One region of the Desulfosporosinus youngiae DSM 17734 genome, then DNA from elsewhere that is predicted to be linked to it. Evidence: riboswitches for the same ligand, from Rfam matches in the RefSeq annotation. Region 1 holds a riboswitch; the other holds the start of a gene.
The links. A riboswitch is a leader RNA that binds a small molecule or an ion and turns the genes downstream of it on or off. The one in region 1 is predicted to bind S-adenosylmethionine.

Region 1 (7,117 bases):
CAGTTTCGTGATTTTTTTAGAGTAAACCCCCATTGGTTCGATGTGGACATTAGCAATGGAAACATTCTTCAGGGAGTGATCTTGGTTAAAGGAGTCCAGGTAAGGAGTATGTTGGAAGAAGTTAGCGTCGATATCACCTGTATCCAAGTCCAAGTTTGGGCGGACGTAATCAGTGTAATTCACGATTTGAAGGTCAACGCCTTCTTTGAGAAGAGCAGGTTTAATGTGTTCCAGGATTTCAGCATGAGGGATTGGGGTTGCCCCAACTTTAAGTACGGTGCCAGAGGACTTGTCGGAGCCACAGCCGGAAAGCACGAGGGAAAGAGAGACGAAAACAGTGAGCAAAAGGGCAAAACAGCGATGATTCTTGATTCTTGACATAATTTCTTCCTCCTATTTGTTTCATTTCTTTTGGACAGGGTTGCCTTTTCTAGGATGCAGGTAAAGCGTGGGACGGGTTCATAACTGAGGATTTAATGAGTAAGCTTGCGTGCCAGTGTGGTTCCCAGAGATTGTATGATCTGAACAATCACGACAAGAATGACGACGGTGATGATCATAATATCGGTTCGGAAACGGTTGTAACCATATTGGATGGCCAAGTCTCCTAACCCACCCCCGCCAACAGCACCGGCCATAGCGGTGTAGCCGATGACACTGATTGTCGTGATGGCAACGCCTAGAATCAGTGAAGCTTTTGCTTCAGGAAGAAGAACTTTTTGGATGATTTGTTGGGGGGAAGCTCCCATTGATAAAGCCGCTTCAATGACGCCGTAAGGAACTTCTTTGAGAGAACTTTCCACGACTCTGGCCACAAAGGGAGCAGCTGAGATGACGAGAGGAACAATAGCTGCAGTTGTACCGATCGATGAGCCAATAATGGATTTAGTGAATGGGATTAAGGCTACCAATAGGATGATGAACGGAGCGGAACGCAAGATGTTGATGACGGTGCCTAAAGTCCGCTCGACCCATGGATTGGGCATGATGTGCCCGGGAGAAGTAATGACCAAAATAATGCCTAAAGGAAGTCCCAGCAGGTAAGCCAGTACCGTGGAAGCGAGTACCATATAGAGGGTTTCGCCGGTTGCCGGTATGACAAGCCGGAATGAATCAATCCAAAAAGTCGCCTGAAAAAGCAGGGATGAATCAAAGCCCACGATGAATCACCTCCACATTTAATTTGCGAGATTCCAAGTAGCGATGGGCTGTTTTGATTTGTTCGGGGTTTCCGAGAAGTTCGATGGTAAGTGTACCAAATAATGTGGACCTCAAGTGGTCGATGCTTCCATAGAGAATATTGGCCCGGACATCGCAAGAACGCAGTAAGTCAGTGATGATTGGATCTGAGGCCCGTGAACCGAGAAATTGTATGCGAACAATTTCCGAATCTTTGTGAGTTGCAAGCTCCTGTAAAAGGTCGGCTGGAAGTTCGTTCGGAAAAACAGTTGAGATAAACTGGCGGGCGATATCTGACTGAGGTTTAATAAAAACAGATTCGACAGGACCGTTTTCAACAATGTGTGCGGCATGAATAACCGCAACATCCGTGCAGATTTCTTTGACTACTTTCATTTCATGGGTAATCATCACAATCGTTAAACCAAGTTTCTGGTTGATATCCCGCAAAAGATTGAGAATAGAAAGGGTGGTCTGCGGATCTAAGGCTGAGGTGGCTTCGTCACATAAGAGGACTTGTGGCTTGGTGGCGAGTGCCCGGGCAATTCCAACCCGTTGTTTTTGGCCGCCGCTTAATTGCGCAGGATAAACAGACGCTTTATCTTCGAGACCAACTAAATGGAGTAATTCTTTGACCCGTACCGAGATTTCCTTCTTAGACACTCCGGCGATTTCCAGGGGGAAGGCAATGTTTTCCTCTACGGTCCGTGATAGAAGAAGATAAAAATGTTGAAAGATCATGCCAATATTCTGACGCGCATGACGCAGTTCCTTGCCGGAAAGCTGTGTCAGGTCTTGGCCGGCGACAATGATGTGACCACTCGTTGGTTTCTCGAGAAGGTTTAAGCAGCGCACTAATGTGCTTTTTCCTGCACCGCTCAATCCAATAATCCCGTAGATGGACCCCTGCGAAATGTTCAAGGATACATTATCAAGGGCAATGACGTTCCCTTGACGAGAAGAATATTGCTTTACTAATTGTTTAATCTGAATCAAAGGTTATTGCTCCTTTGCATAATTAATTTATGCCCAGCGGTTTTATACACAACAAAACTCCGCGAAGAAAACCCGCGGAGTACCATTCGGTTTTCCTCTTATCTCCCAGATTTCTCTGCAGGAGTTAGCACCGTGCAAAAATGCCGGTTGCCGGGCTTCATCGGGCCAGTCCCTCCACCTACTCTGAATAAGAGTCTACTATGAGGTTTTACTGTGTCTAAGAATTACTAAAGCTATCCATAGTTTAGCATAGGGAAGATAGGGTTGGCAAGAGATAAAATTTATACGGGTTTAATTTATACTTGAACTAAAAAAGCTTGACAATAACACAACACTTTAATAGATTAAAGGGAGACAGTGACCTTGTTCAATTATTTGGGAGGGGAAAGCCATGTCAAGCGATGAGCGTTTACAAAATCCCTTAAATGATGCCCTAGTAGAAGCCGTTTTATTGCTTAAGAGCAAAGAAGAGTGTTATCGGTTCTTTGAAGATATCGCGACAGTTGCTGAAATCAAGGCTTTGGCTCAGCGTTTGGAAGTCGCTAAGATGCTGCAAAGGAACGAGACCTATACCGCAATTACGGAAAGAACCGGAGTAAGTACTGCAACGATCAGTCGTGTGAAGCGCTGCTTGAATTTCGGAGCAGATGGTTATCAGCTTATCTTACGGCGTTTAAAGGAGCAGAACGCACAGAAAAATGACGGTCATGAAGGAGAAGCATAAATGTTGAGAACGAATTTAGGGTTGCGTATACCAAAGGGCATGCGGGATCTATTACCTGAGGAAATCGCTGTTCAAGAGGAGTTAGAGGAAAAAGTTCTGGCCCTTTTCCGGCAGTGGTCTTATCAGAAAGTATTGACTCCAACCTTGGAATATTCGGCTTGTGTTCAGCCGGATGTTGACCAGGACGATTTGCTGTACAAGTTTTTTGACCGTGAAGGGCATATATTAACCTTACGCCCCGAACTGACGATACCGATCGCCCGTCTTGTCGGTACACGTATGAGGGGGGGAGAATTTCCCCTGCGCTTATGTTATGGTGCAGATGTCTATCGAAATACCAATGTCAGGCACAGAGAGTTCCGACAATTGGGTGTAGAACTGGTGGGTTCTGACCAGGAACTGGCAGACGCTGAAGTGATTGCCCTTGCTGTAGAAGCTATCGCAGGTTTGGGCCTGGAAAATTATCAATTTAATCTGGGACATATGGGGATTTTTTCGGGACTCATGCTGGAAGCCGGAGTGGATGAGGGGATACAGGCCAAATTAGAAGAAGTATTAGCTCGTAAGGACATGGTGGGCGTGGAAAGCTGTGTCAGACAAAGTGGATTACCGGGACGGGTTCAGGAGCTACTGCTTCGGTTACCCCATTTTCACGGGGGAGAGGAAATTCTGGATGAAGTCCTCGGTTGGAGTGAGAGACCCGCAATTCGGGCAGCAGTCGAAAGTCTAAGGAGAATTTATCAGTATTTAAATGATTTTGGTGTTCAGGAGAATGTGTCCTTAGATCTGGGAATACTTCGGGGTTTTTCATATTATACTGGGGTGATTTTTGAAGGGTATGTTCCGGGAATAGGTTTTCCGGTCGTTGAGGGCGGACGTTATGATGCCTTATATGCCGACTTTGGTATCCCTCAGCCGGCAACCGGGTTTGCGATACATTTAGGCAATCTCTTGGAACAATTTCCGCTGCCAAATGTCGAGGGAGCAGATGTCTTAGTTTATGGATCCGATGCGAAGCAGGTCATTCGCCGGAGCCAGGCTTTGAGGGCCTTGGGGAAACGGGTAGAGATGTCTCTCGGAGTTTTAGGCAATGATGAGGCAGGGAAAATAGCGCGGCAAAAGAATATTGCTCAGGTTTTATGTGTTGATGGAGAAAGTTTGTGAAGACAAATAATTTGAAATAATTGGATGAGTTCAGCACTTTTTTAGGCTGGAATATTATATAATGACATATTGGAGATACATCTGGATAAGGGGTGTAAAAATTGCGTAAACTTGCGGTACTTACAGGCGGGGGAGATTGTCCGGGGCTCAATGCGGTGATTCGGGCAATTGCTAAGAGTGCACATGGATATGGACTCGAAGTGCTTGGAATCAGAGATGGTTTTCGTGGAGCGGTAGAAGGGGATTTTGTGCCCCTTTCTCTGCGGGAGGTTTCGGGTATTTTACCACGTGGCGGCACGATTTTAGGAACAACGAATCGAGATAACCCTTTTGCTTATCAAACAAAACTAAATGGGGTAACTCAACCGGTGGATCGCTCAGATGATGTCATCCGGAATTTACAAGAGCAGGGTGTGGATGCCTTGCTGGCAATTGGGGGAGACGGAAGTCTGAAGATCGCCCTTGAGTTTGCCAATAAAGGGCTTAAAGTGATCGGAATTCCCAAGACGATTGACAATGATTTAATGGCTACGGATCAAACCTTTGGTTTCCAAACGGCGGTAGCTACGGCCCAAGAAGCCTTAGACCGTTTACATACCACCGCGGAATCCCATCACCGGGTTATGATTCTTGAAGTCATGGGGCGCTATGCGGGCTGGATTGCTTTGTATGCCGGGGTAGCAGGAGGAGCGGATGTTATCCTGATTCCCGAAATTCCTTATAATCTAAACCGGGTTGCGCTGTGCATTCAACAACGGGCCAGACAAGGAAAGAAATTCAGCATTATTGTCGCGGCAGAGGGAGCGAAACCACTGGGCGGGGAAATGGTTGTCGAGCGCATGATGGAGGGGCGAGTTGACCCGATTAAACTGGGGGGGATTGGCGCCAAAATAGGTCGTGATCTTGAAGAACATCATGGGATGGAAACTCGGGTGACGGTGCTCGGACATCTTCAACGGGGTGGTTCCCCCAATGCCTATGATCGTGTACTTTCTACACGTTACGGAACGTCGGCAGTTGACGCTGCACTTGAGGAGGAATTCGGAATCATGGTCGCTCTTCAGGGCAGAGAGATTGTACGGGTCCCTCTTCGTGAAGCGGTTGATCAAATTAAACTTGTGCCCTTGAATGATCCGTTGTTGTTAGCGGCGCGCACTCTTGGCATGGAGTTTGGCGATTAGTTCTAAAAAGGATAGGGAGGCTTGAACGATGGAGGGCAAATTATCTGCAGCGGAGTTTGAGAGTTTCCTTGATGAGACTTGCGACGCTTTACGTGGAGACCGGGAGGCTGTGGGATTTAAGGAGTATGTGATAGCCATCGTTTTTTTAAAACGTTTGAACGACCGATTTAATATGGAACGAGAGGTTCGGCGCAATAAACTTATGGCCAAGGGCTTATCTCAAAATGAAATAGAAGAGGATTTGGAAAAAAGAGAATCTTATCGTTTGTTTGTACCGAAGATGGCACGGTGGGACATAATAAAACAGGAAAATCAAGATTTAAGGGCTTACTTAACGAAGGCTTTTGCAGAGATTGACGATAAGAATCGGGGTTGCCTGGGAGTCTTAAAAACTATTGATTTTAATAAGACCTCAGAAACAGGCGAAATGTACATTACTAATGCAGATCTGGCAGAATTAATCAAGCGTTTTGAAGAATTGGTGTTGACGGATGATCACTTAGGCTTCTAAAACTATGGAGAACTGCTGATCAAGCTGGTTTCATAACACAAGCTTGCACAAAATTGGAATTAGTGGTAATCTAAAAACGACATGGGGGGTAGATCGAATAGATCACACGGACTCTAAATTCGTGCAGACGGGTGAAACTCCCGTACTCCTCGCCATTTTTATGTCTAAGTGTTTTGACAGGAGGTTCATCTCTTGAGTATTTCATGGTCGACGGTTCAATTGCAACGCTTAAAAGAACTTAACGCATCTTCTGAACAACTGGATATGAACTTTACTGAAACATCAAGCCGCGACCGCGCATTCCAAGATGTCGAACATAGCTTAGTTAAGCATGGGAAATCACAGCTTAAAAAATTACGTGATGAGAAGCGCCGGCCGGCCTTACTTGAGCTTGAAGACGGATTGGCGGAGGCATTACGCCGGCAAGGATTCGTTCAGGTGGTTACACCGACAATTATTTCCAAGACTTCATTAGCGAAAATGACGATTTCAGACGATCACCCGCTATTCTCACAAGTCTTTTGGTTAGATGCCAAACGCTGCCTGCGGCCGATGCTGGCACCGAATCTTTATACTCTGTGGAGAGATCTCGCACGCCTTTGGGATAAACCGATTCGTATATTTGAAATCGGAACCTGCTATCGGAAAGAGTCACAGGGTGCGCAGCATCTGAATGAATTTACGATGCTTAACCTGACAGAACTAGGTACTCCCCTTGAAGAGCGGCATCAACGGCTGGAAGAAATGGCCCGCTGGGTTATGGAGGCAGCAGGAATTGAAGGGTATGGGCTTCTTACCGAATCCTCTGTGGTCTATGGAGATACTGTAGATGTAATGAAAGGTGAGCTCGAGCTGGGATCAGGTGCTATGGGGCCTCATTTTTTGGACGAGAAGTGGGGGATTTTTGATCCTTGGGTCGGCATAGGTTTTGGACTGGAAAGGCTTCTTATGATTCGGGAAGGTACACAGAATGTTCAGAGCATGGCCAGAAGCTTAACCTATCTGGATGGGGTTAGGTTAAATATAAAATAACTGCGGGAAAATCCTAAGTTAGTTTCATATGATTAAAACGAAAGCTATGACTACATCAGTGAAAGTCATAGCTTTGTTAATTATGTAAATTTACGGTGTAACTGTTTTTTTCTGTGAAAAAAACAGTTACACCTATTTTATAAGAGGCTATCCCCCGAACTGTCACCATGAATTTACAGTTCAGGGGATGGCCTCTTATTTTAATCGCAGCTAAACATAGAAATCCCTTCAGATATCTGGTTTTTCTGAATTTTTATGAACTTGGCATTAAACTTGCACATTCTTAACAGTGTGATCAAAGTGTAAAAGAAGAAGGAGGAATAAAAGCAC
Region 2 (7,117 bases), 220 kb from region 1:
CCTTTATGAAGTCAATTCATATCTAAATTGTTACTATTAATTTTATCTATTCAAGGTCTATTTCACTTCACGATAAGAACAGGGCACTTCGCCCGCTGAACGACGCGCTGACTCACACTTCCCAGCACTGAACCGGCGATAGGCCCGTAACCATGGCTCCCCATGACAACTAAATCTATGTTTTCCTTATCAATTACTTCTAAAATCACACTTGCAGGATATCCCTGTTCCTTTTTCTTGGTCAAGGAAATACCACTTAAATCGATTCCCTCAAGTGTCGCTTCTAAGGCGAGTTCTCCGGCTTCATCAATTTGTTCCTGAGGAACTAAAATACCATACACAGCATTATAGCCCCAATATGCTTCCCTTAAATACGTAACGAATAGAAGTTCCACCTCAGCATTAAATGTCCGTGCTATTTCTAAAGCGGTTCTTAGTGCTCGACGAGAATACTCCGAGGCGTCTGTTGCTACCAAAATTTTTTTAAACATAAACTCAACTCCCATCAGATTACTTCTCAATCTATAATTTCATATATTCTCCGCCCTCTTATTTGAATCCTTCTTTATTTATAAATACTTTTTAAAAGTTCTTATTAAACTCTTTTAATAATTCTGAAGCCATGGCTTCGTGGAGCCAAACCTTATCTCAATAGGCAGTTTAGTCTCCTGTATTCAACTCCTCCCTTTGCAATATCCATCTCGTTGAGCCTGCTATATAAAGAACGGCTCCACAAGAGAGTGGGGCCGTCATCTAATACAGGACAAACCATGGCGACCGCCTCCTTTTCAAAAGGTGAAGGCGTGCCATTTCCGGACATACTTTGAGGCATTTAAAGGCCTTGGCCAATCAACTGTGAATTGCTCCGGCAGTATACCAAAGCTGTCGTATGAGCTTCGTTGGACATCATTTAAAAGGCGGAATTCGGTTGATCCAAAATCCACCTTTGAAATTTTTCGGCTCATAGGAGACAACAAAAGCCTTTGGACAAAGCTTATTAAGGATGTCATTTAACTTACGTTCATTACTCCTCTTAGCCAAAACCTGCATCATTAGGCGCGGCCCATCTTTACCATCGGCTAACCAGGAAGTGACACCATACCCATAACCACGTAGTTTGGAAGGCAATTCTTTTTCGACACAATCCACAGTCACTTGAACCGTTACATAACCTAAAGCTAAATATTCCTCAATTCGACTACCGATATACACCCCTAAGCCATAACCGATGCAATATGCTGCGACATTCCAGGGGTTATCGAGATTTTTCAAAACAATTCCCAATCCTATAATGTAAATAAGCACTTCACCTAAAGAAAGGATCGCTGCCAAAATTCTCTGGCCTTTTATGACCAGAATCATACGCAAAGTATACAGAGACACATAGACTACATTGATTCCGATGATGATAAGAATAAGCTCCATGACTTCCTCCAGTTCTGCTAGCTTGAATTGCTCCCTATATTCTACCTCTTTAATTCCATATTGTCACCGAATTACCAAGATTTCTAAATAATCATTTTTTGGCTTTAGGCTTTTCAGTCATTACAATGCATATAAATGACTCCCGTCCCTTTTCGGGAATTCCCAGGAAGATAATCACCTGGGTGTAGCTCAAATTCGGAATCGATTCCGAATTTGAACCGCCCTGGGCGACGGTCAGCTTGTCCAGCCGCTTTCCCCATTCTCCATGATTGACCATGGATTTAGCCTCCGTCAGACTCCGTCCCGTCTCGACTGAGCTGTAAAGCAGCCTTCCGCCGGTCTGATCTTTAATACTGTTAATTTGGCCTCGATAATCTGCGGCCTCCGCTCAGTTAATCCGTTGGCCATGATTTTCGAGCTCCTCTGTTTATTCATAAGCTTTTCCGGAGGAAAAGCTCCCATAAAACAAGACGGATTTGAACAATCTTACTCATAGCCTATGTGTTCAAGCCCTCACTTGTGACAAAATAAGGGTAAGACCGTAAAGAGCATCAGACAGAGCATAGGCACTTCGCAGCCTTGCCCTTATTTTGTCACAAGTATCCCGAATAAGGGTAACCCCTGCCGGACAAGATGCATAAGATACAAAGACCGGCCAAGGCTTGGCCAGTCAAAATCCAGCCAAAATCCAAACCAAGGGAAAATTATGAATGGCTATCATTTCGTCAGGGGACGGTGAATTGATCGGATTCAACAACCACCGATTTATATGATCCGCGCCCTGTATTAAAGCCCGCCGGACGGGAAATGCCCCGCCCGCCGATGGCCGTTGATTTTTTGCGGCCCGGCCCCAACCACGGCAGTTCAAATTCGGAATCGATTCCGAATTTGAACAGAAACCAGACGGCGGCCTCCCCTCCTGAGATAATGCTTAAACTATTCTTATCCTTTTCTCCGGGCAGGCAGAGACAGCAAACTACAATTCCCGGCCACGGACCAGGAATTATACCCGCTAAAATCTCTGTTTCGCAATAAATGATGGACGGCTACACATACACAGCCAACAGTGATATGATTTCTCATATACAAATCACATAATTTAAGGAGGAACTCGCAGTGATTCAAGCCGCTATTCCAGGCCGCGGAATTATGAACCTTGAAGTGCTGGTCCTAGATTACAACGGAACCTTAGCCTTAGACGGGCAACTGCTTGAACCTGTTAAGGATCATATCAAGCGTTTATCTCCTTTTCTGGAAATCCATATTCTTACTGCCGATACTTACGGCAGCGTGGTAAAGCAATGTGAAGGCTTACCCGTTAAGGTACATGTATTAGAAAGCACAGACCATGTTAAGGAAAAAACAGATTATATTTTACAGTTCGGAACTCAAGACGTTGCAGCTATAGGAAACGGAGCAAATGATCAATTAATGCTTCAGCATGCGCGCTTAGGCATTGCAGTCATCGGCTCCGAGGGTGCCTCCACCCAAGCTCTTCTATCCGCTGATCTAGTTGTTCATAAGATAGAAGATGCCTTCGGTTTACTCCTGGAGACCAAACGTCTCCAGGCCACCTTAAGACTCTGAAGGTCAGATGAATACATAAAGAGCCGCGCCAGATACTAGATAGCGCGGCTCTTTATGTCTCTCGTTCTAGCCTGAAATAGATCGCCATTGCCTATGATAACCAATGACTTAGTCTACGCAATACATATCCTTAAAATAACGGTAAATTATATAAATAGTCATTAGTAAACCCAAAGGGAGGTCTTTTATGAAATCCGATCATAAAACGGATACTTTAGCCAATATGGATCCATCTATGCAAAGAGTAGCTGTTGGCATCCACGGTATACCTGAATTAAAGCGCGACGAAAAAATCAACTATCTTGGAGAATTCCGCGAACGCATAATCCGGCGTTTAACCAAAAAACAAGTTGCTGAGAAATCCATCTATCCCGAAATAGAAAAAGCCTTAAGTCATAGGGAAAGCTCAAGAATGCTTATAAATGGCAGCTTAAGCCCTCAGTTTACCGATAAGTACCTTAAACTCGCCCGAAAAATGAAAAAATCCTACACGGTAATTCATGATCCTGAGCTCACAGGGGAGACGGGATTAGTGGTAATAAGTAATGATGCTGTTGATATACAAGATATTGATGTTTAAATAATTCTAGTGGGGATCATGGATAAACTGTTATTCCTCTTCCCCACAAACAGTCTCCCTTTCACAAGACAAGTTACAACGGTTGGTTAACTCCAGCTACTAAATTGCGATTCCCTTTTTGCTCAGCTTTCTCCATGTAGCAGACTCCAAGGTTAAGAGTTGTTCCGTAAAAACTTCCCTGGCCTCGGACGTTTCCTGGTTTTTCGGTCCTATTAAGTAAAAAGAACGCGTAAGGGGATTTCCCTTAATTCTGATCGTCTTAAATTCTTTCGCATTGAGCTCCTTTCGTACAATCCAACGTGAGACAAGGGCAATTCCTAACCCAGCCGTAACAGCCTGCTTAATGGCTTGGCCACTTCCAAAGATATAAGACTTTCTGACATGAATACCCCATTCTTTGAAAAGCTTGTCACTAAACGCACGAGTTCCGGAACCGCTTTCTCTGAGAATCCATACTTGGTCTTGAAGGTGCTCAGACGTAACAATCGGAAGTCTTGCTAAAGGATGTTGATTTGGTACTAATAAAATAATTTCATCCTCCATTAAAGGGCGGACAAGGATGTCCGAATGATCAACTTCTCCTTCCACAAGGGCAATGTCTAAGTGATTAGCCTGTACCCCTCGAATTATCTCTCTCGTATTAGCAATCGAGGTTTCAATTTCCACTTTCGGATATTGAGCAGCAAATTCGGCCACTACAAAGGGCAAAATGTATTCTCCAATTGTATAGCTGGCCCCCACTCTCAAATTTCCTGTGACCACATTTGAGATTCTCTTAATTTCCTGTTTAGCCTTATCTTGCAATTGCAAAATTTGCTTAGCGTATTCATAATATATCTCACCCGATTGGGTGAGCTCCAAATGGTTTGACGAGTTATCAATCAACTTTGTGCCAAGTTCTTCTTCTAAGCCTTGGATTTGTAAACTGACATCAGGATGGGATAGGTAAAGTTCCTCTGCAGCATCAGAAGAATTCTTATTTTCAACAATGGTAACAAAGATTTTTAAAGGATCATTTATAATCACAGATTACACCTCATTTAGGATCTCTTAACAAACATAGTTTGTATAATGATACTGCTTTTCCTGGGATTCTACAACGTCCTATTCCTTACAATCTTCCCCATTTTTCCAGACAATATCCTTATCAGCATCATTGTAGGGTTTTCCTGGGGTATATTCAGCTCATTTACTCTAAATTTCGCCCCCTGTCACACCCAGAATTTAGCAGGAATTTCACGTTGACATCGATAGAAATTTGTTTTATAGTAAGCTATATTCCAAGTAAAACAATAGAATATCAAATTTTCTCTTATCAAGAGCGGCGGAGGGACTGGCCCTATGATGCCCGGCAACCGATAGCGTAAGCTATGAGGTGCTAATTCCAGCAGAACCCCAGGTTCTGAGAGATGAGAGTAGCGCGTTAAATAACATGACGACTGCTTCTCTTGAAGCAGTCGTTTTTATTTAAACCTTTTTCATCCTTGATCCGGCTCATCGGTTTTCCCAAGCAGTATCTCAACTAAAAAAAACTAGGAGGATTTATCATGACTAACACACGACAACCAGGTATCGAAACTATTTCCCTGCATGGAGGGCAAAGCCCGGATCTCGCCACAAATTCACGCGCCGTTCCCATCTACCAGACATCCTCCTTCGTCTTCAACGACACAGATCATGCTGCCAATTTATTCGGCTTAAAAGAACCAGGCAATATCTACACCCGGATCATGAATCCTACCCAAGACGTTTTTGAGCAGCGTATCGCCCTGCTCGAAGGGGGGATCGGAGCACTTGCCACTGCCTCCGGCCAAGCCGCCATAACCTATGCTCTTTTAAACATCGCCCAAGCCGGGGATGAAATTGTGGCTTCCAGCTCTCTTTACGGCGGCACTTTCACATTATTCGCCTATACATTCGCTAAGCTTGGCATCAAAGTCCACTTCGTTGATGTTGATAAACCGGAAGAATTCCGTTCTAAAATCACGGAAAATACCAAAGCTTTATACACAGAAACCATCGGAAATCCACTCATCAATGTTGCCGACCTGGAGGAAATTGCCCGTATTGCTCACGAAAACGGTCTTCCGCTTATTGTTGACAATACTTTCGCTTCCCCCTATTTATGCCGGCCTATTGAGTTCGGAGCGGACATCGTAGTGCATTCTGCTACTAAATTCATTGGCGGACACGGTACTTCCATTGGAGGAGTAATTGTTGACTCAGGAAAATTCGACTGGAACAACGGCAAGTTCCCCGGACTCAGTCAGCCGGACCCCAGCTACCATGGTATTGTCTTTACAGAAGCCTGTGGTAATGCTGCCTATATCACCAAAGCCAGAGTCTCTCTTCTCCGCGACACCGGGGCTTGCCTTTCCCCGTTTAACTCGTTCTTGCTCTTGCAAGGATTGGAAACCCTCCCCTTACGCATGGAACGCCATGTTGAAAACGCCAAAAAGGTGGCAGAGTTTCTCGATCAGCATGACTTAGTCACTTGGGTTAACTACCCGGGTCTTGAAAAAAACCCGTATCATGCACTGGCTCAGAAATACCTGCCTAAAGGGCCTGGCGCAATCTTCACCTTTGGCCTTAAAGGCGGTCTGAATGAGGGAAAACGATTTATTAACAGCCTTAAGCTATTTTCTCATTTAGCCAACGTCGGGGATGCCAAATCCTTGGTTATTCATCCAGCAAGCACCACCCATCAACAGCTTGATGAAGAAGCCCAACGCGGCGCAGGAGTCTCCCCGGATATGATCCGCGTATCCATCGGAATCGAAACCATTGACGACCTGCTCTATGATTTAGACCAAGCTTTAGCGGCAAGCCAGCAAGCATAATCTCAAGCTCAAACGAGACTTAATTCATCTGTCCTGCATCGAGCCTCACACCTGGAAAGGAGTTTTGCCAGTGCCCATTAAAATACCTGAAAATCTGCCCGCTCTGGATATACTGCATCAAGAAAACATTTTTGTGATGGGGGAAGAACGCGCCTTTCACCAGGACATTCGTCCTTTAAAAATCGTTATTCTCAATCTCATGCCCGTCAAAGAAACCACGGAAACACAGCTTTTAAGACTGCTCGGCAATTCCCCCTTGCAAGTTGATATTGTGCTTTTGCGCATAGACACACATACATCTAAAAATACAACCCAAGAACACCTAGATTCCTTTTATAAAAGGTTCAGTGATATCGAAAACCAAAAGTTTGACGGTATGATTATAACCGGAGCACCGGTTGAACACTTGGAATTTGAGGAAGTCACCTATTGGGAAGAGTTTAAAAGCATCTTAGCTTGGACAAAAACCCACGTAACCTCCACACTTCACATTTGCTGGGGAGCACAAGCAGGTCTTTATCATCATTATGGGATTCCTAAATACCCTCTCCCTGAGAAAATGTTTGGTATCTTCAAACACAATGTTAATAAGAGCGGTTTAAATGGGATGCAGCTTCTCAGAGGGTTTGACGATGAATTTTATGTTCCCCATTCCCGCCACACGGAAATTAAGCACTCCGACCTT

Region 2: another riboswitch for S-adenosylmethionine. It lies ahead of DESYODRAFT_RS02175 (homocysteine synthase); the one in region 1 lies ahead of DESYODRAFT_RS03160 (methionine ABC transporter ATP-binding protein).

The regions. Positions count from the first base shown of each region.
Region 1 is NZ_CM001441.1:661,780-668,896, forward strand. Features, by position in the region: gene DESYODRAFT_RS03150 (MetQ/NlpA family ABC transporter substrate-binding protein) at 1-381, opposite strand, end outside; gene DESYODRAFT_RS03155 (methionine ABC transporter permease) at 474-1,160, opposite strand; gene DESYODRAFT_RS03160 (methionine ABC transporter ATP-binding protein) at 1,150-2,175, opposite strand; SAM riboswitch class I at 2,271-2,369, opposite strand; gene DESYODRAFT_RS03165 (YerC/YecD family TrpR-related protein) at 2,567-2,899, shown strand; gene hisZ (ATP phosphoribosyltransferase regulatory subunit) at 2,900-4,063, shown strand; gene DESYODRAFT_RS03175 (6-phosphofructokinase) at 4,165-5,244, shown strand; gene DESYODRAFT_RS03180 (type I restriction-modification system subunit M N-terminal domain-containing protein) at 5,273-5,755, shown strand; gene pylSc (pyrrolysine--tRNA(Pyl) ligase large subunit) at 5,948-6,787, shown strand.
Region 2 is NZ_CM001441.1:446,037-453,153, reverse strand. Features, by position in the region: gene DESYODRAFT_RS02205 (universal stress protein) at 63-491, opposite strand; gene DESYODRAFT_RS02200 (DUF2179 domain-containing protein) at 907-1,437, opposite strand; gene DESYODRAFT_RS26870 (DUF3102 domain-containing protein) at 1,517-1,753, opposite strand; gene DESYODRAFT_RS02190 (HAD family hydrolase) at 2,542-3,012, shown strand; gene DESYODRAFT_RS02185 (YueI family protein) at 3,200-3,592, shown strand; gene DESYODRAFT_RS02180 (LysR family transcriptional regulator) at 3,692-4,615, opposite strand; SAM riboswitch class I at 4,902-5,008, shown strand; gene DESYODRAFT_RS02175 (homocysteine synthase) at 5,140-6,432, shown strand; gene metA (homoserine O-acetyltransferase MetA) at 6,503-7,117, shown strand, end outside.